3 regions of the Streptomyces sp. NBC_01244 genome follow, and region 1 is predicted to be linked to each of the others. Evidence: riboswitches for the same ligand, from Rfam matches in the RefSeq annotation. Region 1 holds a riboswitch; each other region holds the start of a gene.
What was found. Region 1 has a riboswitch for cobalamin ahead of OG247_RS38180 (CoA-acylating methylmalonate-semialdehyde dehydrogenase). Riboswitches for the same ligand answer to the same signal wherever they lie in the genome.

Region 1 (10,237 bases):
ACGATCTTGTCGAGGGCGGTGAAGACCGCCGTCTTGGCCTCCGGGTTCTCCGTCACCGCTTCGATGACGAGCTGCCGGTCGGCGAGGTCCTCCAGGTCCCCGGTGAACACCAGCCGGGCCAGGGCGTCCTCGGCGGAGCTCCGGTCCAGCTTCCCCCGCTGAACGGCGCGCTCCAGGGAGACGGCGACGCGCTCGCGGGCGGCCCGGGCGGCGGCCGCGTCCGCCTCGGCGACCACGGTGTCCAGTCCGGCGCGGGCGCACACCTCGGCGATTCCGGCTCCCATCCGGCCGCCGCCGACCACCCCGACGCGCAGGATCCGGTCCGGCCGTACGGGGGCGTTCATGCGGTCACCTGCGCGGCGAGGGAGGTACGGCGGACGAGGTGGCGGGTGTAGGCCTCGGGGGTGAAGAAGGCGGGGAGCTGCATCGAGAGGGCGGTGTCCACGAAGACCTCCCTGGCTTCGAGGGCGAGTGCCTGCGGGTCCTCGGCCTCCAGGGCGGCGCATTCGGCGTCGAGGAGGTCGATGACCGTCCGCCGGTCCACCCGGTCGTGGCGGAGCCACTGCCAGATCTGGACGCGGGCGATCTCGGCGGTGGCGGCGTCCTCCATCAGCCCGTTCAGGGCAACCGCCCCGCTGCCGCGCAGCCAGGCGTCGAAGTAGCGCAGCGCCACTGCCACGTTGGAGCGGACGCCTTCCGAGGTCGGCGGGGCGGCGATCCGGCGGACGGACAGGAGGTCGGCGGCCGCGATGTCGACGTCCTCACGGGTCCGGTCCAGCTGGTTCGGGCGTTCTCCCAGGACGTTGTCGAAGACCTCGCGGCAGACGCGTACGAGCCCGGGATGGGCGACCCAGGAGCCGTCGAAGCCGTCTTCCGCCTCCCGCTCCTTGTCGAGGCGGACCTTCGCGAGCGCGGCGGAGTTGGCTGCGGTGTCCTTGCTGGGGACGTGGGCGGCCATGCCGCCGATGGCGTGGGCCCCGCGCCGGTGGCAGGTGCGGACGAGCAGCTCCGTGTAGGCGCGCATGAAGGGGGCCGTCATGGTGACGGCGGCCCGGTCGGGGAGCTGGAAGTCGGTGCGGTGGCCGAAGGTCTTGATGAGGCTGAAGAGGTAGTCCCAGCGGCCCGCGTTCAGTCCGGCGCTGTGCTCGCGCAGTTCGTAGAGGATCTCCTCCATCTCGAACGCGGCGGTGATCGTCTCGATCAGGACGGTGGCCCGGACGGTGCCGCGCGCAATGCCGAGCAGGTCCTGGGCGAGGACGAAGACGTCGTTCCACAGCCGTGCTTCGTACGCGTTCTCCAGCTTGGGGAGGTAGAAGTACGGGCCGTGCCCGGCGTCGATCTGCCGCTGTGCGCAGTGGAAGAAGTACAGGCCGAAGTCGACGAGCGACGCCGAGACGGGCCGGCCGTCGATCGCCAGGTGCTCCTCGGTGAGGTGCCAGCCGCGCGGACGGACCATGATCGTGGCGAGGTTCTCGCCGAGGCGGTACTCCTTGCCCTCCGCCGTGGTGAAGTCGATGCGCCGCTCGATGGCGTCGAGCAGGTTCAGCTGGCCTCCTATGACGTTGTCCCAGGTGGGCGCGGTGGCGTCCTCGAAGTCCGCCATCCACACCCGGGCGCCGGAGTTCAGGGCGTTGACCGTCATGCGGCGTTCGGGCGGCCCGGTGATCTCCACCCGGCGGTCGGTGAGCCCGGGGCCCTGAGGTGCGACCCGCCAGTGGGAGTCGTCGCGTACGGCTCGCGTGGCGAGCGGGAAGACGAGCTGCTTCCCGTCGGCCAGGTGGGCGGAGCGGCGGCGCCGCTCCTTGAGGATGTCGAGGCGGCGGTCGGCGAACGCCGCGTCGAGCCGGCCGATGAACTCCAGGGCCGGGGGCGTCAGGATCTCCTCGTGGCGCTCACCCGGCACACCGAGGACCTGGACACTGCTGATCAGGGGCTTGAGTGACATGCGGATCTTCTCCTCGGCGGGGGGCGGGGGGCGGGGGCTAGTGGAACTGCTCTTCCTCGGTGGAGCCGGCCAGCGCGGTGGTGGAGGAGGCGGGGTTGACGGCGGTGGAGACGAGGTCGAAGTAGCCCGTGCCGACCTCGCGCTGGTGCTTGACCGCGGTGAAGCCCTGCGCCTGTGCGGCGAACTCCCGCTCCTGGAGGTCGACGTACGCGGTCATGCCGTGCTCGGCGTAGCCGCGGGCCAGGTCGAACATGCCGTGGTTGAGGGAGTGGAAGCCTGCCAGGGTGATGAACTGGAAGCGGTAGCCCATCGCGCCCAGCTCGCGCTGGAACTTGGCGATCTGATCGTCGTCCAGTGCTGCCTTCCAGTTGAAGGACGGCGAGCAGTTGTAGGCCAGCATCTGGTCCGGGTACTGCGCGTGGATCGCCTCGGCGAACTCGCGGGCCTGCTCCAGGTCCGGGGTGCCGGTCTCGACCCAGATGAGGTCGGCGTACGGGGCGTAGGCAAGGCCACGGGCGATCACCGGGGCCGTGCCGTTCTGCACGCGGTAGAAGCCCTCCGCCGTGCGCTCGCCCGTCACGAACCGGGCGTCGCGCTCGTCGACGTCGCTGGTGATCAGGTTCGCTGCCAGGGCGTCGGTGCGGGCGATGATCAGGGTCGGCGTGCCGGCGATGTCGGCGGCGAGGCGCGCCGCGTTGAGGGTGCGGATGTGCTGCGAGGTGGGGACGAGGACCTTGCCGCCGAGGTGGCCGCACTTCTTCTCCGAGGCGAGCTGGTCCTCGTAGTGGATGCCCGCGGCGCCGGCCGCGATCATCGCCTTCGTCAGCTCGAAGGCGTTCAGCGGTCCGCCGAAGCCGGCCTCGGCGTCCGCGACGATCGGGGCCAGCCAGTCCGTGGTGTCGGAGCCGCCTTCGGCCGTGGCGATCTGGTCGGCGCGCAGCAGCGCGTTGTTGATCCGGCGGACCACCTGGGGAACGGAGTTCACCGGGTACAGGCTCTGGTCCGGGTAGGTGTGCCCGGCCTGGTTGGCGTCGGCGGCCACCTGCCAGCCGGACAGGTAGATCGCCTGCAGGCCGGCCCGCACCTGCTGGACCGCCTGGCCGCCGGTCAGCGCGCCCAGCGCGTGGATGTAGTCCTGCTCGTGGAGCTGCCGCCACAGGCGCTCCGCTCCTCGCCGGGCCAGGGTGTGCTCCTCTCGGACGCTCCCGGACAGCCGGACCACGTCCTCGGCGGTGTACGTCCGCTCGATGCCCGCCCACCGCGGGTCGTCCGCCCACCGCTGCTTCAGCTGCTCGGCCGCCGCCGTCGCCGCCGTCATCGTCGTGTTCGCCTCTGCCATGACCGTCACCGTTTCCATCCGTCGCTTGTCTTGCCAATGCCCTGGACCGAAGCCCAGGTGGTGGCACTCTGTGCCTGAGTGCGAGATGCGGCCGCCGGACCGCCTACGGGGGGCGGAGCTGAGCAATGCTGCCGATCTACCGGAAGCGGGATGGCCGGATCACCGAAATCAGGGCATTGATCGGCGACCCGGGGTCCGTTCCGGCTACCGGTACCGGCTGGCCGCAGGACCGACTCTGGCAGTGGCACTGGATGCCATCAAGGGGGTACAACTGCCAAGGTTTGTGAATCTTCGAGGCCGAATTTGCCAAGTTTGCGAAGCCTCGGGAAAGGCGAAGTCGCCCTATGCTGACGGAGCCCGTCCGACCCTGGAGGAGTCCGGTGAGCAAGACGTACGCGGGAGCGCGGCTGCGCAGGCTGCGTGAGGAGCGCCGCATGACCCAGGCCGACCTGGCCAGGGTCCTCGGCATTTCACCCAGCTACCTCAACCAGATGGAGCACGACTCGCGCCCGCTCACCGTCCCCGTACTGCTGCGCCTGACCGAGGCGTTCGGGGTGGATCCCGGCTTCTTCTCGGAGCGTGACACCAGCCGTATGGTGGCCGACCTGCGCGAGGCCCTCGCCCAGCAGGTGGCCGAGGCCCGCGTGTCCCCTTCCGATCTGGCCGACCTGGCCACCCGGATGCCGGCCGTGGCCTCGGTGCTGCTGGACCTCGGCCGCCGGAGCCAGCTGCTGGCGGAGCGGCTCGCCGACGCCGCCGACGGCCGCGACGCGGTGGCGGAGTCTCCGCGTTCGCCCCACGAGGAGATCCGCGAGTTCTTCTACCGGCGGCAGAACTACCTCCATGACGCCGACTTCGCCGCCGAGGAGCTGGCCCGCGCGATCGGCATCCGCCCCGGGGACGTCATCCGCGCGCTGAACCTCCGACTCGCCGACCGCCACGGGATCCGCATCTCCGCGGACTCCGACCGGCTGCACCACTACGACGCCGCCGCCCGGGTACTCCACCTGTCGAACCGGCTCCGCCCGGGCCAGCAGGCCTTCCGCATGGCCACCCAACTCGCCCTGATCGAGTACGGGGACGAACTCGACCGGCTGGCCACCGAGGACTTCACACCCGGTTCCCCCACGCACGCCCTGGCACGGATCGGCATCGCGAACTACTTCGCGGCCGCCCTGATCCTCCCCTACACGGCCTTCCACACCTCGGCGGAGGAGTTCCGCTACGACATCGAGCGGCTCACCGACCACTTCGGGCTCGGCTACGAGACGGTCTGCCACCGCCTCAGCACCCTGCAACGCCCCAGGCTGCGCGGCGTCCCCTTCTCCTTCGTCCGGGTCGACCGCGCCGGGAACATGTCCAAGCGGCAGTCCGCCACCGGGTTCCACTTCTCCCGCGCGGGCGGCACCTGCCCGCTGTGGAACGTGTACGAGTCCTTCGCCGCGCCCGGCCGCATCCACGTCCAGGTCGCCGCCATGCCCGACGGGCAGCGGTACTTGTGGACCGCGCGCGCCGTCACCCGTCACCGCGGCGGCTGGGGCGAGCCGGGCAAGACCTTCGCCATCGGCCTCGGATGCGAGACCCGGCACGCGTCCCGGCTCGTGTACGCGGACGGACTGGACCTCGACAACAGGTCGGCCGCCACCCCCATCGGCATGGGCTGCCGCCTGTGCGAACGGCTCGACTGCCCCCAGCGCGCGGTCCCGCCGCTCGGCCGGACCCTGGCCGTCGACGAGAACAGCAGCACCTTCGTCCCGTACCCGGTTGCGGGCATTCCCGCCTCCGCCCGCGACTGACCGGAACCCGGCCGCTCAGTCCGTGCGGCGGGCCTCGCCCGCGGTGACGGGATCACCCGCCTGCACGCCGTGCAGGACATGGGCGAGCACCTCGGCTCCGCGTACGACCCTCGGGCCGGGGCGGTTGAAGTAGGCGGGCCCGTCCAGCACCCAGACGGCCCCTGCCCGTACCGCGGGGAGATCGTTCCAACCGGGGAGGGACGTCAGCAGGTCGCGCTCGCGGAGCGTGCGTTCGGGCGGAAAACCGCAGGGCAAGAGCAGCACCACGTCCGGGCGGGCAGCGCGGACCGCCTCCCAAGTCATCGGCTTCGTGTGCTCGCCCTGTGCGGCGAGCAACGGTTCGCCTCCCGCATACGTGATCTGCTCGGGCACCCAGTGCCCGGCGGGCCACAGCGGGTCGAGCCACTCGATGGCCACGACCCGGGGCCTGGCACGGCCTGCCGTCAGCCGCCGTACCTCCTCGAGCCGGGCGCGCAGCGCCGTCCGCCGGCGCTCCGCCCGCTCGCGCACTCCGAGCAGTTCCCCCACGGTGACCAGGCAGTCCAGTACGTCATCGAGGGTGCGCGGCTCCAGGCTCAGTACGCGGGCACCGCCGTCGAGCACGCGCACGGCTCGCGAGACTCCTTCGTAGGACACGGCGCACACGTCGCACAGGTCCTGGGTGAGGACGAGTTCCGGGGCGAGGGCGGCGAGCGCCTCCGTGTCCAGGGTGTAGAGCGAGGACCCGGAGTGGGCGGCCCCGCCCACGGCCTCGGAGATCTCCCGGCTGCTGAGGTCCTCGGCGGCGAACTCGGCCCGGGTGACCACGGGTACGGAGGCGACCGCCGCGGGCGGCCAGTCGCATTCGTGGGTGCGTCCGACCAGGTCGGCGGCGAGGCCGAGTTCCGCCACGATGTCGGTGGCCGCCGGGAGCAGGGAGACGATGCGCATGCACCGACTGTAGGCGCGCGGGCGGTGGGTCTGGACTTACTAGGACGTCCAACTATATGTTCGTGCCCATAAGGTCCGCGGTGCAGGGAAGCCGGTGAAAAACCGGCACGGTCCCGCCACTGTGACCGGGGAGTGTGCTGCCATCCACACGCCACTGACGAGGTCTGTCGGGAAGGCGGGCGGCACGCGGGGATCCGGGAGTCAGGATACCGGCCGCGGATGTTCCGTGTTGTCCACGAGGATGGAGCAGACACGCATGGCACCGGTTTGTACCCACGACCCTGGTGATCCGGCGGAGCGCGCGCACACCACTTCCGCGCGCTCGTAGTCCCACGACCTTCCCCAGCGGCGCATCCCATCGGGTGCCGTCCGCCGGCAGGCCGTGCCATTCCCCGGATCTCACCTGACGAGAGCAGGCACCCATGGTCCGCGAGCTCACCCATTTCATCGGCGGCAAGCACACGGTCGGAACCTCCGGCCTCTTCGCCGACGTGTACGACCCCAACACCGGGACGGTCCAGGCCCGGGTCCCCCTGGCCGGGCGCGCCGACACCGAGGCCGCCATCGCCAACGCCGAAGAGGCTCAGGCCGACTGGGCCCGGTGGAACCCGCAGCGCCGCTCACGCGTCCTGCTGCGCTTCCTCCAACTGATCGAAGGGGAACGGGACTCGCTCGCCCGGCTGCTGTCCGCCGAGCACGGCAAGACCGTCGCCGACGCCCACGGTGACCTGCAACGCGGCCTGGAGGTGGTCGAGTTCGCCGCCGGGATCCCGCACCTGCTCAAGGGAGAATTCACCGACAACGCGAGCACGGGCATCGACGTGCACTCCTTGCGCTCGCCGCTCGGCGTCGTCGCCGGGATCACCCCCTTCAACTTCCCCGCCATGATCCCCCTCTGGCAGGCCGCCCCCGCCCTGGCCTGTGGAAACTCCTTCGTCCTGAAGCCCTCCGAACGAGACCCGTCCGTACCGCTGCGGCTGGCCGAACTCTTCCTGGAGGCAGGCCTGCCGGCCGGCGTGCTCAATGTCGTCAACGGCGGCAAGGAAGCCGTCGACACCCTCCTCGAAGACCCCCGCGTCCAGGCCCTCGGCTTCGTCGGATCGACCCCGATCGCCGCGTACGTCTACGCCACCGCCGCCGCGCACGGCAAGCGCGCCCAGTGCTTCGGCGGGGCCAAGAACCACATGGTCGTGATGCCCGACGCCGACCTGGACCAGGCCGTCGACGCGCTGATCGGCGCCGGATACGGCTCTGCCGGGGAACGCTGCATGGCCGTCTCCGTCGTCGTGCCCGTCGGCGAGGAGACCGCGGATGCCCTGGTCGCGAAGTTGAAGGAGCGCCTGGCCACGCTGCGCGTCGGCCGCTCCGACGACCCCGAGGCCGACTTCGGGCCCCTGGTCAGCCGCGACGCACTGGACCGGGTGGACCGCTACGTCGGCATCGGAGCAACCGAGGGGCCGAACTCCTCGTCGATGGACGCGGGTTCACCGTGCCCGGGCACGAGAACGGCTACTTCACCGGGCCCAGCCTCTTCGACCGCGTCACCCCGGGGATGCGGATCTACCGCGAGGAGATCTTCGGCCCGGTCTTGAGCGTCGTACGGGCCGCCGACTACGAGGAGGCGCTGCGCCTGCCCACGGAACACCCGTACGGCAACGGCGTCGCGATCTTCACCCGGGACGGGGACACCGCCCGCGACTTCACCCGCCGGGTGGGCGCCGGCATGGTCGGCGTCAACGTGCCGTCCCCATCCCCGTCGCCTACCACACCTTCGGCGGCTGGAAGCGGTCCGGCTTCGGCGACCTGAACCAGCACGGTCCCGACTCCATCCGCTTCTACACGCGCACGAAGACCGTGACCTCGCGCTGGCCCTCCGGGGCCAAGGAAGGCGCGAACTTCAGCATTCCGACGACGGGATGAGCCCGGTGGCCACCCTGACCGAGGACCAGCTCGCCCTCGCCGAGGTCACCCTCGACTTCGCCCAGGAGCATCTCGCTCCCCACGCCGTCCTGTGGGACCGGACCAAGCACTTCCCCGTGGAGGTCCTGCGCCGGGCCGCCGGTCTGGGCCTCGGCGGGGTCTACGTCCGCGAGGAGCACGGCGGTTCGGGTCTCAGCCGGAGCGACGGGGTCCTCGTCTTCGAGACCCTCGCCACCGGCTGCCCGTCCATCGCCGGGTACCTGTCCATCCACAACATGGTCGCCTGGATGATCGACCGCTACGGGAACCGGGGCCAGCGAGAGCGCTGGCTTCCCGGCCTCTGCTCGGCGGACACCCTGGGCAGCTACTGCCTGACCGAGCCGGGCGCCGGCTCCGACGCCGCCGCCCTGCGCACCCGCGCCGAGCGGGAGGGCGACCACTACGTCCTGACGGGCGTCAAGCAGTTCGTCTCCGGCGCCGGAGCCTCGGGCGTCTACGTGGTCATGGCGCGGACGGGCGAGGCCGGCCCGGGCGGCATCTCGGCCTTCGTCGTCGAACGCGAAGACCCCGGAGTCTCGTTCGGCCCCAACGAGGCCAAGATGGGCTGGAACGCGCAGCCCACCCGCCAGGTCATCCTCGACGCCGTCCGGGTCCCCGACGATCGCCGCCTCGGCGTCGAGGGGGACGGCTTCCGCATCGCCATGAACGGCCTCAACGGCGGGCGCCTCGGCATCGCCGCCTGCTCGCTGGGCGGCGCGCAGAGCGCCCTGGACCGCAGCCTGTCCTACCTCGCGGACCGCGAGGCCTTCGGCGGCCGGCTCCTGGACGCGCAGGCGCTCCAGTTCCGGCTGGCCGACATGGCCACGGAACTCGCCGCCGCCCGCGCCCTGCTCCGGCAGGCCGCGGAGGCCCTCGACGCGGGCGATCCGCTGGCCCCGCGACTGTGCGCGATGGCCAAGCGGTTCGCCACCGACACCGGCTACGCGGTCGCCGACCGCGCCCTCCAACTCCACGGCGGATACGGCTACCTCAGCGAATACGGCATCGAGAAGATCGTCCGCGACCTGCGCGTCCACCAGATCCTGGAAGGCACCAACGAGGTCATGCGCGTCATCGTCGCGCGCGGACTGACGGAGACCCTGCGATGAACCACACATCCCCCGAAGAACCCGACCACGTCCTCCTGCGCACCGAGGGCCACGCCGCCTACATCACGCTCAACCGTCCCAAGGCCCTCAACGCCCTCACGCATCCCATGGCCCTGCGCATCGACCAGGCCCTCACCGTCTGGGAGCACGACCCGGCCGTCGAGACGGTGGTCATCGAGGGCGCCGGCGAACGCGGCCTGTGCGCGGGTGGCGACATCCGCGCGATCTACGAGGACGCCCGCAGCGGCGGCACGGCCTCGGCGGACTTCTGGCGCGACGAGTACCGCCTCAACGCCCGCATCGCCCGCTACCCCAAGCCGTACGTGGCCCTGATGGACGGCATCGTCATGGGCGGCGGCGTCGGGATCTCCGCGCACGGCACCGTCCGCATCGTCACCGAACGCTCCCGCATCGCCATGCCCGAGACCGGCATCGGCTTCGTTCCCGACGTCGGCGGAACGTACCTGCTCGCTCTGGCCCCCGGCGAGCTGGGCACCCACTTGGCCCTGACGGGGACGCCGGTCGGCGCGGCGGACGCCCTGCTGTGCGGCCTCGCCGACCACTTCGTACCCGCCGACCGGCTGCCGGCGCTGGCCTCGGACCTCGCGCACGGCTCCGTACACGAGGTGCTGGAGCGGTTCGTGGAGCCCGTACCCGTCGGCGTGCTCCACGGCCACCGGGAGTGGATCGACCACTGCTATGCCGCGGACACCGCCGAGGAGATCCTCGCGCGGCTGCTCGCCGCGGACCTCCCGGCCGCGAAGGCCTCGGCGGACACGCTGCCGGCGAAGTCCCCCACCGCGGTCAAAGTCACCCTGGCCGCGCTCCGCCGAGCCCGCCGGCTCGGCCCCCTGGAACGGGTCCTGGAACAGGAGTACCGCGTCTCCGTCGCCGCCCTGTCCTCGCCCGACCTCGTCGAAGGCATCCGCGCCCAGGTCATCGACAAGGACCGTGACCCGCGCTGGTCCCCCGCCACCCTCCAAGCCGTCGGCCCGGCGGAGGTCGAACGGTTCTTCGCCCCGCTCGGCGACCGCGAACTCCGCCTCGCCCCGTCCCCGTCGTCACAGGAGGTCGCCTGGTGACCAGCACCGTCGCATTCATCGGACTCGGCCACATGGGCGGCCCGATGGCCGGCAACCTGGTCAAGGCCGGGCACCGC
Region 2 (10,237 bases), 2.1 Mb from region 1:
GCTCTGCTACCCGGACCGCCGATCCGCTCTCCGTGCCGGCGCGGCGGTCGCCGCCGGCGTCCTCGCCTCCGCCTGTGGCACGGACGCCCCCACCACTGCGGGGCCGTCCGTTTCCGGGACGGCCCCCGCAGGCCCCGCGGCCCCGGCGAAGGCCGCCCCGGACAAAGCGGCGGCCCGGGGCAAGGCGGCCCCCGCCCCGCGCCGGTTCGCCGGCCAGCCCGTGGAGATCGGGCACGGTCCCCGCGGCCGGCCCGGCGTCGCGCTCACCTTCCACGGCAACGGCGACCCCGCCATCGCCAAGGCGGTGCTCGCCGAAGCGGAAAGGGCGGGCGCGCGGGTCACCGTACTGGCCATCGGCGCCTGGCTCGACGCCCACCCGGAGATGGCCCGCCGGATCCTGGACGGCGGCCACGAGCTCGGCAACCACACCCAGCGCCACCTCGCGATCAACACCATGCCCGAGGAGCAGGCGTACGCCGAGATCACCGGCTGCGCCGACCGGCTCAAACGGCTGACCGGATCCATCGGCACCTGGTTCCGCCCGTCCCAGACCCAGTACGCCACCCCCCTGGTGCGAAAACTGGCCCAGCGGGCGGGCTACCCGCACGTCCTCTCGTACGACGTGGACTCCCTCGACTTCACCTCGCCCGGTGCCGCGGCCGTCATCCGCACCGTCATCGGCCCGATCCAAGGCGGATCGGTGGTGAGCCTGCACTTCGGCTACGCGGACACGGTCGACGCGATGCCACCCCTCCTCGAAGAACTCGCACGCCGCAAACTGCGCGCGGTGACCACCACGGAGCTGCTGACCCCATGACGACCACCCGCCTTCCCCGGAAGGCCACCGCGTTGCTGGCCGGCCTGGTCCTCGCCGCCCTGACCGGCTGCGGAGCGGCCGACAAGGGACCCGCCGAGGCCCTCGGCACGAAGGGGCCCGCCGCGCCCGTCAAGGCCGTACCGGCCGCGCCGCCGGGCCTGGCCGGAATGCCGCCGCTCCTCGATCCGAACGACGTGTACGCGGCGGACCGGCCGAACAAACTCTCCCCGGTGGTCAAGGACTTCCCGTCCCGCGTCTACGTGCCGAACACCTCCTCCAACACGGTGTCCGTCATCGACCCGGTCACCTACAAGGTCATCGACACCATCCCCGTCGGCATCCAGCCCCAGCACGTGGTCCCGTCCTGGGACATGAAGACCCTCTGGGTCAACAACAACCGGGGCCACACGCTCACCCCGATCAACCCGGCCACCGGAGAGGCCGGCAAGCCCGTCGAGGTGCACGACCCGTACAACCTGTACTTCACGCCCAATGGCAAGTACGCGGTGGTCATGGCCTCGATGGACAAGGAGCTGGTCTTCCGCGATCCGCACACGATGGACCGCGTGAAGACCGTCCCCGTGACCTGCTTCGGCGTCAATCACGCGGACTTCTCCGCGGACGGCCGCTACTTCATCGTGAGCTGCGAGTTCTCCGGCGAACTGCTCAAGGTCGACACCGAGAAGATGGAGGTCGTCGGCCAGCAGAAACTGCCCTTCGAGGGCGCGATGCCGCAGGACGTCAAGGTCTCGCCGGACGGAAAGACCTTCTACGTCGCGGACATGATGGCGCACGGCATGTGGGTGCTCGGCGGCGACAAGTTCGAGACCCCCAAGCTGCTGCCCACCGGAAAGGGCTGCCACGGCCTCTACGTCAGCCGCGACTCCAAGGAGATGTACGTCTCCAACCGGGGCGAAGGCTCCGTCTCCGTCTTCGACTTCACCCAGAACAAGCTGACCAAGAAGTGGGAACTGCCCGACGGCGGCAGCCCCGACATGGGCGGGGTCTCCGCCGACGGCAAGGTGCTGTGGCTCTCGGGCCGTTACAACTCCGAGGTCTACGCCATCGACACCACCACCGGCAATCAGCTCGCCAAGATCCCCGTGGGCGGTGGACCGCACGGCCTCGCCGTCTACCCGCAGCCCGGCCGCTACTCCCTCGGCCACACCGGCATCTTCCGGTAGGACGCGAGCGCGCGAGCAGAGAGGGAACGGGCGTGCCCCGGGAGCTCGCACAGCTCCCGGGGCACTCTGGGCCGCTCACCGCCGCCTCCTCACCAGGCGACGGGGAGCCGCTCGGGAAGGCGCTTGATGAAGCCGGTCCGCCACACGAGGTTCTCCGCGGGCACCGCGAGACGCAGCTCGGGCAGCCGCTCGACCAGCACCTCCAGCGCGATCTCGGCGTGCGCCCGGCCCAGCGCGGAGGCCGGGCAGAAGTGCCGGCCGGCGCCGAAGGCGAGGTTGGCGCTGGAGCTCTCGCGCTCCAGGTCCAGCTCGTCGGGGTTCTCGAAGGCCTCCGGGTCGAAGTTGGCCCCCTCCAGCAGGACGAGGACCAGCTCGCCCTCCTTGACCAGCACGTCCCCGACCTGGATGTCCGCCATCGCGATGCGCGGCAGGCCGTCGCCCACGGACAGGTTCCAGCGCAGCAGCTCTTCCACGGCCTTGCCCATGCGCTCCGGGTGCTTGCGCAGGTACCCGATCAGCTCGGGCTTCTGCAGCAGTGCCAGGACCGCCAGGGTCAGGAACGCGGAGGTGGAGACGGCGCCGGCTCCGAAGAGCGAGACGGCGACGGTGGCGAACATGTCGTCGGTCAGATGCGCCGACTCCGGGTCCGCCTCCTTCAGCTCGGCGAACTTGCCGAGGAGCCCCGTACGCTCCTCGGCAGGCAGCGCCAGCTGCGCCTTCAGCCGGTCCTCGAAGTAGCCGACGTCCTTGTACCAGTTGAGCGCCGAGTCGGAGAACGGCTCGCGAGCGGTCATGAACGCGACGTCCAGCCCCGACATCAGCCGCCGCCAGTCCTCGAACGGCACACCCAGCACCTGGCAGTGCATGGCCGCGGAGAAGGGATCTGCGAACCCGGCCCGCAGGTCGGCGGGCCCCCCTTCGGCGAGGAGCTGGTCGATGAGCTCGCCGGCCTTCGCGCGCAGCCAGTCCTGCAGGCCCTTCTGGCGCGGGTTGAGCGCCTTCATGACCGCGTTGCGCAGTCCGGCGCTGTTGATGTTGCCCATGTTGTTGACGACCTCGGGCGGGATCGTCAGCGCGTACTGGCGCGGGACACCGGCATTGGCCGTGTCCTTGAGGCTGAAGCGCTCGTCCTCCAGCACCTGCTTGGCCAGCGCGTAGCTGCTCACCAGCCAGGCCGGGTCCCCGGTGAGGGTACGGACCTTCGCGACCGGCGCCTTCTCGCGGAGCCAGGTGCACTCCTCCGGGAGCACGTCACCGCGCCGGGAGAGGGGGAAGTCGATGAGGGGCTCGGCGGTCGGCCCGGTGCCCTCAAGCTGCTCGACGCTCATCGACGGTCCCTTCGGTTGGTGCGGTGTGCGCGTGCGTGTTCGCGTTCAGGTGGTTCGGGTTCGGGTTGTTCGGGTTGCTCTGTGCCTTTTCGGCCGCCTCGGGCCGTACCACGGCGTATGCCTGGTTCCTCGTCGCGCGCAGGCCCCCACCGCGCGCGAAGAGGACGTCGGTCATCGGCATCTTGACGTGGTAGGCCGCCACGGAGGACGGCACGTCGAGAATGCTCGGGGTGTCGATGAAGAACGGCAGCTCGGCTGCCATGTAATCGAAACACACCTGCAACTGTGCGTCGGTGATTGATTCACCTTCCGGCAACTTGGATCCGACAAAGTGCAGGGCCATTTCCTCGCAGCCCTTGCGGAATTCGTCGTCGGACTCCAGGAAATGGAGTACGCGTCTGTGCAGAAGTTGGTAGACGGGGTTCGTCTGGAACTCCGAAAGTGCCCTCACTCGGATCTCGGCATGCAGAGGCCCTGACTCCTCCACGCCCTTGAGAATCCTTCGCCGGACTGCCTTGATTTCCTTCGTCGCACGCTTCTCGGCGTGTTCCTGGGTGTAGCCGAAGGCGGCGAACATCCGGTCCACGTGGAGGTCTGCGTAGACGAAGTCGACCTGTGCGAACCGGGTCGTGGCCCATCGGGTGAGGCCGGATATGCGCTCGGAGCTGAAGTAGCTGTTCCCAGGACTCACTCCGATGAGCACATGGTCGCCGTCTTCCCAGATGTGGTGGCAAGTGCGGGTGAAGGGCAGAACTTCGAATGATGCGTCAGCTGTGATCGTCACCTGTGTGATCGCCCTTGTTGCCGCTTGTCCCTGGGAGCCCTGCGCTCCCGGTGTGGCGGCAATGTCGCTACGTTATGCCGTGGTCCCGGAGCGTGACAAGTGGGGGCTTGAATTGTTGGCTGGAATTATCGCTTCCGCACTACGGAAGAGTAATTGAATTTCTATCTGCCGCTCGAACGGGACCCGGGGCGTGAGGGGGCCGGGCATGCCGCTACCCTGAGCCGGTCAACAAGCACCAAGAAGGGGTGGACCCAGTGGCGGACATCGAGAACGCACGGACGACGTTCGGCAAGTTCGACGTGAACGGTGACGGCTTCGTCACGGCCGACGAGTTCCGTTCGGCGATGGCGGCGATGGGCGACCCCTTCGCCGGCCCGGTCGCGGAGGCCGTGATAGCGGCCAAGGACTCGAACGGCGACGGCCTGCTGAGCTTCGACGAGTTCTGGGACTCCCTGAACAAGTAAGCCCCCGCGCCGCCCCCCGGCCCCTGCCGGGCCGGGGGCGCGCGTCAGGCCTGCCGCGGCTCGGCGGCCATGCCCTCCACCTCGGCGAGGGCCTCCTCCAGCCAGCGCAGCCAGAACGTCTCCAACCCGGTTCCCGCGTGCAGCACGACACGCCGCAACCGGTCCTCGTCGGAGTCCCGGCCGGCCGGGAAATCCTTCTCCTCGATGCCCTCGTACACGGCCGACTGGGCCCGGTGCAGCTCCAGATGCCGCCGCAGCTCCGCGGCCAGCCCCTGCGGCCCCACCACCGCGGCCGCCCGGATCCGCAGCAGCAGGGGATCCCGCACCGGCTTGGGATCCTGCCGCTCCCCGACCCATCGCGCCAGCTCCCCGCTCCCGGCGGGCAGCACCTCGTACTCCTTCTTCTGCCCCCGCACGGGCCCCTCGCTGGGCAGCGCCCGGATCAGCCCGGCCTCCTCCAGCCGGCCGAGCTCGCGGTAGATCTGCTGGTGCGTCGCGGACCAGAAGTACCCGATCGACTTGTCGAACCGCCGGGTCAGCTCCAGCCCCGACGAGGGCTTCTCGAGCAGGGCGGTGAGGATGGCGTGCGGGAGCGACATGCGGCCATCCTAGATTTGCCCCCAGGCGGCCAGTGTCTGCGGATCGCGCGGTCCGGGGGCGCCCGCCGCCAGGTGGCCGTGGGCGCGCAGGAAGGCCGTCACCGCCGGGGACCACGCCGGGCGCAGGCCCGCCGAGGTGAGGAGGGGCGGGTCCGAGAGGAGGGGCTCGGCGGGGCCGAAGCGGATGCCCGCCGGGGTCAGGACCGCCGCGTCGTCGGCCCAGCGCACCGCCAGGTCCACGTCGTGGGTGGCCATGACCACCGTCGTGCCGGAGGCCCGCAGTCCCGCGAGGACGTCGAGGAGCCGCTCCTGGCCGTCCGGGTCCAGGCCGGCCGTCGGCTCGTCCAGGATCAGCACCCGCGGAGCCATCGCCACCGCCCCCGCGATCGCCGCACGCTTGCGCTGCCCGTAGGAGAGCAGGTGCGTGGGGCGGTCCCGGAGGTGCGTGATGTCCAGCGCGGCGAGGGCCGAGTCCACGCGGGCGCGGACCTCCGGAGCGGGGAGCCCCTGGTTCATCGGGCCGAAGGACACGTCCTGTTCCACCGAGGCCGCGAACAGCTGGTCGTCGGGGTCCTGCACCACCAGCTGGACGGACGTGCGCAGCCGGGTCAGGCCGGCCCGGTCGTACGAGACCTCCGTGCCGTCCAGCCGCAGCGATCCCGCGCCGGGCCGCAGGCCGCCGCTCAGCAGCCGCATCAGCGTGGTCTTGCCGCTGCCGTTGCGGCCCAGCAGGGCCAGCGCCCGGCCCGGCGCGATGGCGAAGTCGACGCCGGTCAGGACCGCCGGGCCGTCCTCGTAGGCGTAGCCCGCGCCGGACAGTTCCACCACCGGGTGGGGTGAGGGGGGCAGCGACGGGTTCACAGGGAGAGCCCCTTCAGGGTGAGGGTCAGGGTGATCAGGGACGCCAGCAGGCCGGCGGTTGCCGTCAGGAAGCGCCACGACAGGGCCGCCTCCGGTACGAGGACCCGCAGCGCCCCGTCGTAACCGCGTCCGGCCAGCCCCGCCTGGAGCTTGGCCGCGCGGTCGAAGGCCCGTACGAAGGAGGTGGCGGCGAGCCCGGCCAGGGAACGCCACACCGCCGCCCGGCCGGTGTGCCCGAGCCGGGCCGCCTGGGCCCGGCGGACCTGGGCCATGGAGTCGAGCAGCAGGAAGCCGATCCGGTACATGACCAGGGCCACGTCTACGACCGGGGCCGGCACCCCGGCCCGGACCAGCCGGGGCAGTACGTCGGAGACCGGGGTGGTGAAGGCGAACAGCAGTAGTCCGAGCGAGGCCGCCGAGGTGCGCAGCAGCAGTTCGGCGGCCAGTCGGGGGCCGTCGGGGGCCAGGGACACCGGACCCGCCGGGCCCCCGACGGCGAACAGCAGCGGCAGCGCCCCGGTGAAGCAGAAGCCGAGCGGGATCCGGAAGGCCCGCCAGAGCTGCCGGCCGGCCACCCCGGCCGGGCCGAGCAGCACGGCGAGGGTGGCGGCGGCCACCAGCGGCCCGCCCGGCCAGGGCGGCAGGCACACGGCGGTGACCGTCAGCCCGACCCCGAGCAGGGCCTTCTCCAGCGGGTGCCGACCGCGCCAGCGACTGCCGTGCGCGGCCACGTCGATCGGCAGCACCGCCTACGCCTCCGGGGCGGCGGCGGCAGCGGCGGCGGCCGCTCCTTGGCGGCGGCCCTTGCGGACGCCGAAGTAGTAGGCGAGCACGCCCGCGCCCAGCGCCGCCTGCAAGGCGAACAGCGCGGACTCGATCTCGCCGGAAGGGGGCTCGTACAGAGGGGAGAACCAGGGCTCGTAATCCGGCTTCAGCTCGGTGATCGCCACCTCGGCCTGCGCGTCGGCGCCGGCGAAGGGCTCCTCCTTGCCCTCGCCCAGCCCCAGGGCGAGCGGCAGGACGGCCAGCGCCGCCACCAGGAGCAGCAGCAGCGTGTTGATCTTCGCGTTCTTGGACATCCCGCTCATCAGGCCGCCGCCTTCTCTTCGGTACGGGCGGAGGTCAGCTTCGCGACGCCCAGCCGGACCAGGTCCGACTTGCTCGACGCCATCAGCAGCCGCATCACCAGGACGGTCAGCAGCCCCTCGCTCACGGCCAGCGGTATCTGGGTGACCGCGAAGATCCCCCCGAACTTCGCGAGCGAGCCCGGGAAACCGGAAGCCGGGTCCGGGAAGGCCATGGCGAGCTGCACGCTGGTGACGCAGTAGGTGACCAGGTCGGCGAAGAAGGCGCCGAAGAACACGGTGACCATCAGCGGGAGACCGGACTTCCGCAGCAGCCGGTAGACGGCGTAGCCCGCCCACGGGCCGGCGATGGCCATCGAGAAGACGTTGGCGCCGAGGGTGGTGAGCCCGCCGTGCGCCAGCAGCAGGGCCTGGAACAGCAGGGTGATCGTGCCGAGCACCGCCATGATCGGCGGCCGGAACAAGATCGCCCCGAGCCCGGTGCCCGTGGGGTGCGAGCAACTGCCCGTCACGGAGGGGATTTTCAGGGCGGACAGGACGAAAGTGAACGCTCCGGAAGCGCCGAGCAGCAGCGTGCTCTCCGGGTTGGCCTTCACCTCGCGGGTGAGCGAGCGGACGCCGTGGACGACGAAGGGGGCGGACACGGCGCCCCAGGCGACCGCGTGCAAAGGGGGCAGAAACCCCTCGGCTATATGCATGAGTAGGGAGACCTCTCCAGCACCTCGTGGATGGACAACGCGCCCCGGCCGGTCTCCTGGCTCACGGGTTGATGTCCATGCTCCGCCTTCCCGGGCAGCGCGGAACCTCCCGCGCAGCCCAGTGGCTTTCCCGCAGGAGTGGAGCCGGACTTCCCGATCACAGTGGCGAGGGCCGCACCGGTTTCCCACCGGTTTCCCGAACACCAAGGCCCGCTGACCCTAGTCGGCCGCGCGGACCGGTCACAACCCGCCCCGATCGCGCCGGGTGGTGACCGGATTCCGCTTGTGCGTCACGCCGTGTGCCCGTGCGGCTGCCGTCTGCCTCAATGGCCCCGCGTGGAAACGGAGTTCCACGGATCCGTGGCAGCCCGGGCCCGGCTGCCCGCTTCGGCGCGCCCTTCCGTACGGACGAACCGGCCGCGAGGTCCTCATCGCCTGCGCCGGTCGCCCGGTCGCCCGGTCGCCCGGACGGGCGCGGCCCGGTGGCGGCCGCGCCGGGCCCCGGAGAGGCTGGACGGGTGGCTACCGACACCGCGCACTCCTTCGACTACTCCGACCTCACCGCCGTCTACGTCAACTGCACGCTCAAGCGATCGCCCGAGCCCAGCAACACCGAGGGCCTGATCGACAAGAGCCGCGCGGTGATGGAGGCGGCCGGGGTCCGGACCTCGCTCATCCGGGCCGTCGACCACGACATCGCCACCGGTGTCTGGCCCGATATGACCGACCACGGCTGGGAGAGCGATCAGTGGCCGGTGCTCTACAGCCAGATCATGGACGCCGACATCCTCGTGCTGTGCGGCCCGATCTGGCTCGGGGACAACAGCTCGGTGATGAAGCAGGTCATCGAGCGGCTCTACGCCTGCTCCTCGATCCTGAACGAGCAGGGACAGTACGCCTATTACGGGCGCGTGGGCGGGGCGCTGATCACCGGGAACGAGGACGGCGTCAAGCACTGCGCCATGAACATCCTCTACAGCCTCCAGCACCTCGGCTACGCGATCCCCCCGCAGGCCGACGCCGGATGGATCGGCGAGGCCGGACCCGGGCCCTCGTACCTGGACCCCGGATCCGGCGGACCCGAGAACGACTTCACCAACCGGAACACGGCCTTCATGAGCTGGAACCTCATGCACCTGGCCGCTCTGCTCAAGCGGTCCGGCGGGATGCCGGCGCACGGCAACCAGCGCTCCCTGTGGGACGCGGGCTGCCGCTTCGACTTCCCGAACCCCGAGCACCGGTAGCCCCCGGTCCCGCCTCCCTCTTCACTCCTCCCGCCGGCGTGCTCAGCAGACGTTCGGGTGCGCGATGTCCAGGACGAAGCGCTCCGGGGCGTGCAGCTTGAACGAGGTGTAGGCGGGCTTGGTGTCGAAGGCGGCGCCGAAGGTGACGTACCCCTCGTAGTCGCCGGTCAGGGCGATGCCCTTCAGCTTGGGCAGGTAGATCTTGAGGAGTTTGGGCCCGCGGTAGACGTTGCGGCCCGCGTCGTCGTGTCCGGCGGCGGGGTGCAGGCGGATCTCCAGGAAGTACCGCCCGGGCAGCGGGACGGGCTTGCCGGATCCGTCGTAGATCAGCGACGGGACGCGGGTGACGGTGACCTCGGGTACGTATCCCTGCAGGTCGATGACCACGCGGTCGTACGTGCAGTGCCCGCCCCAGCGGGCATTGACGACGAGCGGAGTGATCGTGGTGGCGGTAGTGGTGGCGGCGGCGGTCGTGGCTGCGGCGGAGGCCGGGGCGGCGAAGGCGAGCATGGCGGAGAGCAGTGCGCCCAACCCCAGTGCGGTGGCCTGCCGGCGGCGTGGACGGTTCATGGCGTCCCCTCGATTCCGAGAGACGGGGAACGGTGTCACCCGTGAAGACGCGCCCGCTACGGTCGTGGTTGCACCGGGTTCGCCGCGTTCGCCGGGCTCACCCGGTTGATCGCGTTTACCCGGTTCAGCTGGGCAGGAGGGCGCTCAGCTCGGCGTCGAGGTCGTAGTACCGGTGCTCCTGGCCGCGCGGCACCAGCTCGGTCATCCGGCGGCACAGCTCCCGTACGTCTTTGGCCCGGGCGGACACCACGCACGACTGCTCGCCGTTGCTGAAGGCGAGGAAGACGCGCGGCTCGGTGCCCTTCCAGCGCGGCCACACCTGTATGTCGCCCTCGCCGGTGGCGCAGATCTGGCCGTCGAGCAGCAGTTCCCGGGAGAAGACCCAGCGCGCGAGGTGCATCCCGGCACCCTCGAAGTCGAGGGAGATCTCGTACGGCCGCTCGGTGCGGTACACGAAGACGCCCCGCACCGGGACGGGCGCGGTCGCGGCCTCGAGCCGGAGCGGCAGGACGCGGTGTTCGGTGCCGGTCATGCGGGCGCCTCTCTCTCGGGTGGGGTCTCGCCGACGCACGCGCGACATGCCCACTCGGGCAAGCTAGCCCA
Region 3 (10,237 bases), 2.3 Mb from region 1:
GACTCCAGCGCCCCGCCGTCTGATTCGTAGTTGACTCTCGTTCCGCTATACGGACGGGGGGTTACGTCCAGCGGTCGGCCCCCCGTAGATTCCCTGCGCCATTACGCAGATGATCAACGAGGGGACGACGGATCATGACGGAACCACGACCGGAAGCAACACCGCCGGAAACAACACGGCCGGAAGCCGCACAGGCCGTACGGGACGCGGCGAGTCCGGGAACCACGCCGGGCTCGCCCACCTCATCGGGGGGCGCGTCCCCCAAGGCCGTGGCCGCGTGGGTGCTGGTCGGGCTCGTGGGGGCCATCGGCTGGGGCGTGCTGGCGCTCTCCCGCGGCGAGGAGATCTCGGCCGCCTGGCTGCTCGCCGCCGCACTGGGTTCTTACGCGATCGGCTACCGCTTCTACGCGCGCTTCATCGCGCACCGCGTCCTGAAGGTGGACAAGACCCGCGCCACCCCCGCCGAACGACTTGACAACGGTGTCGACTTCCACCCGACCGACCGGCGGGTGCTTTTCGGTCACCACTTCGCCGCCATCGCCGGCGCCGGACCCCTCGTGGGTCCCGTACTCGCCTCGCAGATGGGCTACCTGCCCGGCACCATCTGGATCGTCGTCGGCGTGATCTTCGCGGGCGCCGTCCAGGACATGGTGACGCTCTTCTTCTCCACCCGGCGCAACGGCCGTTCGCTCGGCCAGATGGCCCGGGACGAGATCGGCCCGGTCGGCGGCGCCGCCGCGCTGATCGGCGTCTTCGCCATCATGATCATCCTGCTGGCCGTGCTGGCGCTGGTCATCGTCAACGCGCTGGCGCACTCCCCGTGGGGCGTCTTCTCCATCGGCATGACCATCCCGATCGCCCTCTTCATGGGCTTCTACCTGCGCGTCCTGCGCCCGGGCAAGGTCACCGAGGTCTCCGTCGTCGGCGTGGCGCTGCTGCTGCTCGCCATCGTCGCGGGCGGCTGGGTCGCCGAGTCCTCGCTGGCGGACACCTTCACCCTGGAGAAGGAGACGCTGGTCATCTGGATGATCGCCTACGGCTTCGTGGCGTCCGTCCTGCCGGTGTGGATGCTGCTCGCCCCGCGCGACTACCTCTCCACCTTCATGAAGGTGGGCACCATCGGGCTGCTGGCCGTGGGCGTGGTCATCGCCATGCCCACGCTGAAGATGCCGGCGGTCACCGAGTTCGCCTCGCGCGGCGACGGCCCGGTCTTCGCCGGCTCGATGTTCCCGTTCGTCTTCATCACCATCGCCTGCGGAGCCCTGTCCGGCTTCCACTCCCTGGTCTCCTCGGGCACCACCCCGAAGATGATCCAGAAGGAGACCCAGGTCAGGGTCATCGGCTACGGCGCGATGCTGACCGAGTCCTTCGTCGCCATCATGGCGATCATCGCGGCCTGCATCATCGATCCCGGCCTGTACTTCGCCATCAACTCCCCCGGCGGGGTCGTCGGGGCCACCGTCGAGACGGCCTCGCAGGCCGTGACGAACTTCGGCTTCGCCATCTCCCCCGAGGCCCTCGCGCAGGCCGCGAAGGACGTCGAGGAGACCAGCCTGCTGTCCCGTACGGGCGGCGCGCCGACCTTCGCACTCGGAATGTCGGAGATCTTCTCGGCCGTGATCGGCGGCACCTCGATGAAGGCCTTCTGGTACCACTTCGCGATCATGTTCGAGGCCCTGTTCATCCTGACCACGGTCGACGCGGGAACCCGCGTGGGCCGGTTCATGCTCCAGGACACCCTCGGCAACGTGCACAAGTCCTTCAAGGACGTCAGCTGGAAGCCGGGCGTCTGGTTCGCCAGCGCGATCGTCGTCGGCGGCTGGGGCTACTTCCTGTGGGTCGGCGTCAAGGACCCGCTGGGCGGCATCAACCAGCTCTTCCCGCTGTTCGGCATCGCGAACCAGCTCCTCGCCGCGGTCGCCCTGGCCGTCTGCACCACCCTGCTGATCAAGTCCGGCCGGCTCAAGTGGGCCTGGGTGACGGGCGTTCCGCTCGCCTGGGACCTGGCCGTCACGCTCACCGCCAGCTACCAGAAGATCTTCTCCGACAACCCGAAGATCGGCTTCTTCGCGCAGCGGGACGTCTACCAGGACGGCATCGACGCGGGCAAGGTCCTCAAGCCCGCCAAGAACATGGACGAGATGCACACCGTCGTCACCAACGCCACGGTGGACGGCGTCCTGTCGGTGTTCTTCGCCCTGCTGATCATCATCGTGCTCGTGGACGCGGCCCGGACCTGCCTCCGGGCCATCCGCAAGCCCGAGTCGGTCACCCTGACCGAGGTCCCGTGGACCGAGTCCAGGCTCGTCGCCCCGGCCGGGCTCATCCCGACCGCCGAGGAGCGCGCGGAGCTCGCCGCGGCCGGCCTCGACTCGGGCGGGGGCCGGGTGGAGGACCCCGTGCGGGAACCGGCGTGACGCGCCTGCACCACGTGCTGAGCCGGGCCCGGTACTTCGTACGGGAGTTCTCGGGCGAGGCGGCCTACGACCACTACGTCGCCCACGCCCGTACGCACGACCCCGACGCCGAGGTCCAGTCGCGCCGGGCCTTCGAGCGGGCCCGTACGGACGCCCGCGAGGGCGATCCGCGCGAAGGGTTCCGCTGCTGCTGAGCCGGAGCGCCCCCGGGGCCGCCGCATCACCGTCCACCCGACGGAATGCGGCGGCCTCTTTCCTTGCCCTGTCGCACACTCGGAGCCATGGACATCATCATCAGGACGGCGGCGACCGCCGAATACGAAGAGCTCGCCGAGATCACCGCACGGGCCTACCTCGACGACGGACTGCTGACCTTCGGTGAGAAGGACCCCTACCTGGGCCGGCTGCGCGACGTCGCCGGCCGGGCCCCCGCCGGCGAGGTGCTCGTCGCGGAGTACGAGGGCACGCTGCTCGGCGGTGTGACCTTCGCCCCTCCCGGCAGCCCGCTGTGCGATATCGCGGGTCCCGGCGAGGCGGAGTTCCGGATGCTGGCCGTCTCCCCGGCGGCGCGCGGACGCGGCGCGGGCGAGGCCCTCGTACGGGCCTGCGTGAGCCGCGCCCGGGACCTGGAGGGCGTGGGCCACCTGGTGCTGTCGACCACCGAGAAGATGCTCGGGGCGCACCGGATCTACGACCGGCTGGGCTTCGTACGGACGCCGGAGCGGGACTGGTCCCCGGTTCCGGGCCTGCCGCTGCTGACCTACCGCCTGGAGCTCTAGGGCCGTACCGCCCACGGGGAGCGACACAACATGTGGGGGCTACCGCAAGCAGCGGCCCCCACATGTATGCTCATGCTCGCTGTCGTCGCAGGGGAATCCGGTGAGAATCCGGAACTGTCCCGCAACGGTATGAAATGCACCGACTCGCTCGGCGCATCCGCAAGTCCGAGGACCTGTCGACAGTGCGCCCGGCTCGACCGAACCGGGTGCAGACACGTCCGGGCCTCGCGGTTGGGCCGGTGGACGCCACGTGGCGCACGCGCACTGCCCTGCCAGGCACGCGCTCCCCCACGTGCGCCCCCTCGCGCCCCGCACCAAAGGTGTTCCCGGAGCCGAGCGAGGGAGAGCTCCCCCCGTGACCATCGCGCCTTCCGCACCGCGCGCCGAGTCCGACCCGTCCGCCTATGAGGGTCCGGGGGCCGCGCTCCTGCGCACGCTCACCGAGCTGACCGCCGATCTGCCCGACACCGACCCCGGCCGGGTCGCCGCCGCCGCGCTGCGCGGCCGCAGCGCCGCCGCCGACGAGGCGGAGCTCCGTACGCTCGCCACCGAGGCGGCCGCCGGGCTGATCTCCGAGGACCCGGCCTACTCCCGCCTCGCCGCCCGCCTGCTGACGCTGGCCGTGCGCGTCGAGGCCGCCGGCCAGGGCGCCACCTCCTTCTCCGGCTCCGTCGAGGTCGGCCACCGCGAGGGGCTGATCGCCGACCGCACCGCGGACTTCGTGCGCCTGCACGCGAACCGGCTCGACGCACTGGTCGGGCACGCGCTCGCCGAGGGCGCGGACGACCGCTTCGGCTTCTTCGGCCTGCGCACCCTGCACAGCCGCTACCTGCTGCGCCACCCGATCACCCGCCAGGTCATCGAGACCCCGCAGTTCTTCATGCTGCGCGTGGCCTGCGGCCTCGCCGAGAACGAGTCGGTCCAGGCCGTCGAGGAAGTGGCCTCGCTCTACCGGCTGATGAGCCGCCTCGACTACCTGCCCTCCTCCCCCACCCTCTTCAACTCCGGCACCCGGCACCCGCAGATGTCCTCCTGCTACCTGCTGGACTCCCCGCTGGACGAGCTCGACTCGATCTACGACCGCTACCACCAGATCGCGCGCCTCTCCAAGCACGCCGGCGGCATCGGCCTCTCGTACTCCCGCGTCCGCGCCCGCGGTTCGCTGATCCGCGGTACGAACGGCCACTCCAACGGCATCGTGCCGTTCCTGAAGACCCTCGACGCCTCCGTCGCCGCCGTGAACCAGGGCGGCCGCCGCAAGGGCGCCGCCGCCGTCTACCTGGAGACCTGGCACGCGGACATCGAGGAGTTCCTGGAGCTCCGCGACAACACCGGCGAGGACCAGCGCCGTACGCACAACCTGAACCTGGCCCACTGGGTGCCGGACGAGTTCATGCGCCGCGTGAACGCCGACGCCGCCTGGTCGCTGTTCTCCCCGGCCGACGTCCCCGAGCTGGTCGACCTGTGGGGCGACGCGTTCGACGCGGCCTACCGCAAGGCCGAGGAGTCGGGCCTGGCCCGCAAGACCATGCCCGCCCGCGACCTGTACGGCCGGATGATGCGCACCCTCGCGCAGACCGGCCAGGGCTGGATGACCTTCAAGGACGCCTCCAACCGCACGGCGAACCAGACCGCCGAGCCGGGCACCGTCGTCCACTCCTCGAACCTCTGCACCGAGATCATCGAGGTCACCAACGACGGCGAGACGGCCGTCTGCAACCTCGGTTCGGTCAACCTCGGCGCCTTCGTCCTGCCCGGGACGGGCGACGTGGACGGCGGCATCGACTGGGAGCGCCTGGACGAGACCGTCCGCACCGCGGTCACCTTCCTCGACCGCGTCGTGGACATCAACTTCTACCCGACCGAGCAGGCCGGCCGCTCCAACGCCCGCTGGCGCCCGGTGGGCCTGGGCGCGATGGGCCTCCAGGACGTCTTCTTCCAGCTGAAGCTGCCCTTCGACTCCCCCGAGGCGAAGGCCCTGTCCACGAAGCTCTCCGAGCGCATCATGCTCGCCGCGTACGAGGCCTCCTGCGACCTGGCCGAGCGCAGCGGCCCGCTCCCCGCGTGGGAGCGGACCCGCACCGCCCGCGGCGTCCTGCACCCGGATCACTACGACGTCGAGCTGAACTGGCCGGAGCGCTGGGACGCGCTGCGCGCCCGCGTCGCCAAGAGCGGCATGCGCAACTCCCTGCTCCTGGCCATCGCCCCGACGGCGACCATCGCCTCCATCGCGGGCGTGTACGAGTGCATCGAGCCGCAGGTCTCCAACCTGTTCAAGCGCGAGACCCTGAGCGGGGAGTTCCTCCAGGTCAACGGCTACCTGGTGCAGGAGCTCAAGCGGCTCGGCGTCTGGGACGCCCAGACCCGCGAGGCGCTGCGCGAGGCCTCCGGCTCGGTCCAGGGCTTCGGCTGGATCCCGGCCGAGGTGCGCGAGCTGTACCGCACGGCGTGGGAGATCCCGCAGCGCGGACTGATCGACATGGCGGCGGCCCGTACGCCGTTCCTGGACCAGTCGCAGTCGCTGAACCTGTTCCTGGAGACGCCCACCATCGGCAAGCTCAGCTCGATGTACGCGTACGCCTGGAAGCAGGGCCTGAAGACCACGTACTACCTGCGCTCCCGCCCCGCGACGAAGATCGCCCGCGCCGCCTCCGGCAGCACGGTCCCGGCGGCCGCCACCCCGCTCCCGCAGGCCGTCGACGCCGACGCGCTGGCCTGCTCCCTTGAGAACCCCGAGTCCTGCGAGGCCTGCCAGTAATGTCCGACACCACCAAGAACCTCCTGGACCCGGGCTTCGAGCTCACGCTCCGCCCCATGCGCTACCCGGACTTCTACGAGCGCTACCGGGACGCGATCAAGAACACCTGGACCGTCGAGGAAGTCGACCTCCACTCGGACGTCGCGGACCTCGCGAAGCTGACGCCCTCCGAGCAGCACATGATCGGCCGCCTGGTCGCGTTCTTCGCGACGGGCGACTCGATCGTCTCGAACAACCTCGTGCTGACCCTGTACAAGCACATCAACTCCCCGGAGGCGCGCCTGTACCTGTCGCGCCAGCTCTTCGAGGAGGCCGTGCACGTCCAGTTCTACCTGACGCTGCTCGACACCTACCTGCCCGATCCGGACGACCGCGCGGCCGCCTTCGACGCGGTCGAGGAGATCCCCTCGATCCGCGAGAAGGCTCAGTTCTGCTTCCGCTGGATGGACTCGGTCGAGAAGATCGACCGCCTGGAGACGGCCTCCGACCGCCGCCGTTTCCTGCTGAACCTGATCTGCTTCGCCGCGTGCATCGAGGGCCTGTTCTTCTACGGGGCGTTCGCGTACGTGTACTGGTTCCGGTCGCGCGGCCTGCTGCACGGCCTGGCGACGGGCACCAACTGGGTGTTCCGCGACGAGAGCGCCCACATGAGCTTCGCCTTCGAGGTGATCGACACGGTCCGCAAGGAGGAGCCGGAGCTCTTCGACGACGCGCTCCAGCAGCAGGTCGTCGACATGCTGAAGGAGGCCGTGGAGGCGGAGCTGCAGTTCGGCCGCGACCTGTGCGGTGACGGCCTGCCGGGCATGAACACCGAGTCGATGCGCGAGTACCTGGAGTGCGTCGCGGACCAGCGCCTGGTCCGCCTCGGCTTCGCGCCCGTCTACGGCTCGCAGAACCCGTTCACCTTCATGGAGCTCCAGGGCGTCCAGGAGCTGACGAACTTCTTCGAGCGCCGCCCGTCGGCCTACCAGGTCGCGGTCGAGGGAACGGTCGACCTGGACGAAGACTTCTAAGCGGCCGTCATCTGCTGTCGGCGCCCCCGCCCTTGGGGAGACGGACCTGGGTGACCGGGACTTCGGGCGGGGGCGCTCTGCCGTTCCCGGCGGCGGCGCTCGTCGGCCGCGCGGATCTGCCGGTCGAGGCGGCGCTCGCGCGCGGCCCCGTAGAGGGCGGGGCCCAGGAGGAGGGCGGCGACGGCGAGGACGACGAGGTAGTCGAGGAATGTGTTCATGACTCCACTCTCGCCAGGGCGGCCGAAACCCGACAGTGGCAGGACTGTCATGGAAGAGCGAATTACTGCCACACTTCCTGGCACACTGGAAGCATGCTGAAGCCTTCCTCCCTCAACAACGTGGCCGTGGCCGTGGTGAACGGGGTCACCCCCTTCGAGATGGGCATCTTCTGCGAGGTCTTCGGGATCGACCGCAGCGCCATTGGCCTGCCGACCTACGATTTCGCCGTCTGCGCGATGGAGGAGAATCCGATCACCGTGGGCGACGGCCACTACAGCCTCACGCTCCCCCACGGACCCGAGCGGCTGGAGGAGGCGGACCTGATCTGCCTGCCCGCCGACCGCGAGGCCGCCACGCGCGTCTACCCGGAGCCCCTCCTGGAGTCCCTGCGGCGGGCCGTGGACCGGGGCGCGCGGGTGCTGAGCGTCTGCAGCGGGGCCTTCGTGCTGGGCGCGGCCGGGCTGCTCGACGACAAGCGCTGCACCACGCACTGGATGCACGCCCCGACCCTGGCGCGCCGCTTCCCGCGGGCCAGGGTCGACCCGGACGTGCTCTACGTGGACGAGGGCTCGGTGATCACCTCGGCCGGCACCGCCTCCGGGATCGACGCGTGCCTGCACCTCGTGCGTCAGGAGCAGGGCGCCGAGGTGGCCAACACCATCGCCCGGCGGATGGTCGTACCACCGCACCGCGACGGCGGGCAGGCCCAGTACATCCAGCGCCCGCTGCCGCGCACCTCCTGCGACACGGTGGGCGAGGTGATCGGCTGGATGGCCCGCCACCTGGAGGAGGAGATCACGGTCGAGCAGCTCGCGGAGCGGGCCCACATGTCCGCGCGGACCTTCGCCCGCCGCTTCCTCCAGGAGACGGGGACCACTCCGTACCAGTGGGTCCTGCGCCAGCGGGTCCTGCTGGCGCAGGAGCTGCTGGAGGCCACCGACGAGACGGTGGACGCGATCGCGGGCCGCTGCGGATTCGGCACCGCCGCGGCCCTGCGCCACCACTTCCTGCGGACGCTGAGCACCACCCCGAACGCCTTCCGGCGCACCTTCCGGGGCCCGGCCGCGGCCTGACGGCCGACGTGCTCCCGCCCCGCACACGAAAGGCGCCCCGCTCCTGACCGGAGCGGGGCGCCTTGTGCCTGCGGGAGGGGGCTACGCGTTCGGAACGGTCTCGTAGCGGGCGGTGCCCTCTTCCATCTGCCGCAGCGCGTCCTTGCGGTCCCGCTTCGAGAGCCGGTCGATGTACAGGTAGCCGTACAGGTGGTCGGTCTCGTGCTGGAGGCAGCGCGCGAAGTAGCCGGTGCCCCGGACCTTGATCGGGTTGCCCTGCGCGTCCTGGCCGGTCACCTCGGCGTAGTCCGGGCGGGCCAGCGAGGCGTAGGCGGTCGGGACCGACAGGCAGCCCTCGTTCGAGTCGTCCAGGATCCGGGCGCCGGCCGGCAGCTCGACGAGCTTCGGGTTGATCACCACGCCCGTGTGACGGTTGCCGTCGTCGTCCGGGCAGTCGTAGACGAAGACCTTGGCGTCGACGCCGATCTGGTTCGCGGCGAGGCCCACGCCCTCGGCGGCCTTCTGGCTGGCGAACATGTCGTCGATCAGCTGCGCCAGCTCGTCACCGAACTCGGTGACGTCCTTGCACTCCCGGTGCAGGACCGGGTTGCCGACCACCGTGATGGGGCGGGCCGTGCCGCGCTCGCGGTGGGCGAGCTCGCGCGCCTCACAGTCCTCGGTGTCCACGACGTACCCGTCGTTCACCTCGCCGGCCACACCGACCTCGACAACGTCGTTCTCCTGCTGCGCCATGTCCGCCGTACGCCTTCCGTAATTCCACCAGTCACCGATGTGCCGGTACAGACTACGGCCCCGGCTCAGCAGACCTCTTCGAGATCCCGCCACTCCCGGCTGTCCGGGCTGTCCGCGACCCAGCCGTCGAGCAGCCCGCGCACCAGGCCCGCCGGCGCCGCGATCCCGCACTCCCGCTCGGGCACCCACAGGGATCCGGACCCGGTCGTGCGGTGGCCCAGCGGGCCGGGGTGGCCCGGTTCGCTGTGGTCGTGCGGGTCCAGGTGCTCGCCGTCCCCCTCGCCGCTCGGCATCGCGCTCTCCGAGCAGGTCCGGCACAGCAGCCGCACCGAGGAGGACCAGTCCTCGGCGGCGAAGCCGGCGTCGGAGGCCAGCTGCTCCAGGGCGTTGCGGTCGGCCTCGGTGGCCGCCTCCAGGAGCACCACCCAGGTCGGCACCGGGGACGGCGCCCACAGCTCGATCTCGTCGAATACGGGGTACGAGGGCCCGGCCGCGGTCACGCGCTCGCCGTGCGGGACCCCGTCGTGCAGGACGACCTCGCCCCAGCGCCGCCCCGAGGAGGGCAGCGGGATCGACAGGACCTCCATGCGGGCCGGGTCCAGCCGGCGGCCCCAGACCACCTCGGCCTCGCCCTCGGGCGACAGCCGTACGGCCGCGCTCCCCAGCTCCATGCCGACCGGTTCGCCGTTGGCGTGCGGGCCGCCGCCCGCGCCGTGCGGGTCTCCGGGCACCTTCAGCCCGTACGCCTGCCACGCGCGGCGGGCCAGCGGCCAGTCCTGCAGCGCGGTCGCGGCGATGCCGACGTTCCACCAGTCCGGGGCGCCGGTCTCCCGGTCGAGCAGGGCCACGGCACGCAGCCCGGCGGCCCGCGCCTGCTCCCAGTCGTGGCGGAACTTGTGGAGCAGCGCCAGGTTGAACCAGGACTCGGACAGCCAGGGCTCCAGATCCGCCGCTCTGGTCAGGAGCGCACCCGCGTCCTCGTACCGACCGTCGCCGATCAGCGTGAACGCGCGGTCGGTGGCCTGCCGCCACGAGGCGGAGGGCCGATGCCGTACCTTCCCGAAGATCCTCACGATTCCCGCCTGCCGGACACTCTTGCTCGGGACACTGCTCCTGGGAACACTCTCACTGGCATCCAACCATGCCCACTCGGACGGCCGCTCATTACCCATGGGTTACCCAGGCGGGACGGGTACGACTCTGGCACGTCCACCCCGGGCGAGCACCCTGGCAAGACATTCCACGA

Region 2: another riboswitch for cobalamin. It lies ahead of OG247_RS29495 (energy-coupling factor ABC transporter permease); the one in region 1 lies ahead of OG247_RS38180 (CoA-acylating methylmalonate-semialdehyde dehydrogenase).
Region 3: another riboswitch for cobalamin. It lies ahead of OG247_RS28420 (ribonucleoside-diphosphate reductase subunit alpha); the one in region 1 lies ahead of OG247_RS38180 (CoA-acylating methylmalonate-semialdehyde dehydrogenase).

The regions. Positions count from the first base shown of each region.
Region 1 is NZ_CP108488.1:8,577,429-8,587,665, reverse strand. It holds gene OG247_RS38205 (3-hydroxybutyryl-CoA dehydrogenase) at 1-344, opposite strand, end outside; gene aceB (malate synthase A) at 341-1,945, opposite strand; gene aceA (isocitrate lyase) at 1,983-3,263, opposite strand; gene OG247_RS38190 (short-chain fatty acyl-CoA regulator family protein) at 3,665-5,080, shown strand; gene OG247_RS38185 (cobalamin-binding protein) at 5,096-6,010, opposite strand; cobalamin riboswitch at 6,072-6,242, shown strand; partial or broken gene OG247_RS38180 (CoA-acylating methylmalonate-semialdehyde dehydrogenase) at 6,433-7,930, shown strand; gene OG247_RS38175 (acyl-CoA dehydrogenase family protein) at 7,927-9,078, shown strand; gene OG247_RS38170 (enoyl-CoA hydratase/isomerase family protein) at 9,075-10,160, shown strand; gene mmsB (3-hydroxyisobutyrate dehydrogenase) at 10,157-10,237, shown strand, end outside.
Region 2 is NZ_CP108488.1:6,508,241-6,518,477, forward strand. It holds gene OG247_RS29450 (polysaccharide deacetylase family protein) at 1-817, shown strand, start outside; gene OG247_RS29455 (YncE family protein) at 814-2,001, shown strand; gene OG247_RS29460 (cytochrome P450) at 2,091-3,329, opposite strand; gene OG247_RS29465 (tRNA-dependent cyclodipeptide synthase) at 3,310-4,113, opposite strand; gene OG247_RS29470 (EF-hand domain-containing protein) at 4,368-4,577, shown strand; gene OG247_RS29475 (PadR family transcriptional regulator) at 4,622-5,176, opposite strand; gene OG247_RS29480 (energy-coupling factor ABC transporter ATP-binding protein) at 5,186-6,037, opposite strand; gene cbiQ (cobalt ECF transporter T component CbiQ) at 6,034-6,783, opposite strand; gene OG247_RS29490 (energy-coupling factor ABC transporter substrate-binding protein) at 6,787-7,125, opposite strand; gene OG247_RS29495 (energy-coupling factor ABC transporter permease) at 7,125-7,820, opposite strand; cobalamin riboswitch at 7,850-8,043, opposite strand; gene OG247_RS29500 (flavodoxin family protein) at 8,339-9,064, shown strand; gene OG247_RS29505 (AMIN-like domain-containing (lipo)protein) at 9,107-9,574, opposite strand; gene OG247_RS29510 (SsgA family sporulation/cell division regulator) at 9,759-10,166, opposite strand.
Region 3 is NZ_CP108488.1:6,269,385-6,279,621, reverse strand. It holds gene OG247_RS28440 (GntR family transcriptional regulator) at 1-23, shown strand, start outside; gene OG247_RS28435 (carbon starvation CstA family protein) at 135-2,417, shown strand; gene OG247_RS28430 (YbdD/YjiX family protein) at 2,414-2,611, shown strand; gene OG247_RS28425 (GNAT family N-acetyltransferase) at 2,699-3,196, shown strand; cobalamin riboswitch at 3,263-3,391, shown strand; gene OG247_RS28420 (ribonucleoside-diphosphate reductase subunit alpha) at 3,552-5,954, shown strand; gene OG247_RS28415 (ribonucleotide-diphosphate reductase subunit beta) at 5,954-6,967, shown strand; gene OG247_RS28410 (hypothetical protein) at 6,964-7,185, opposite strand; gene OG247_RS28405 (helix-turn-helix domain-containing protein) at 7,279-8,259, shown strand; gene def (peptide deformylase) at 8,341-8,991, opposite strand; gene OG247_RS28395 (tetratricopeptide repeat protein) at 9,057-10,064, opposite strand; gene OG247_RS28390 (HD-GYP domain-containing protein) at 10,167-10,237, opposite strand, start outside.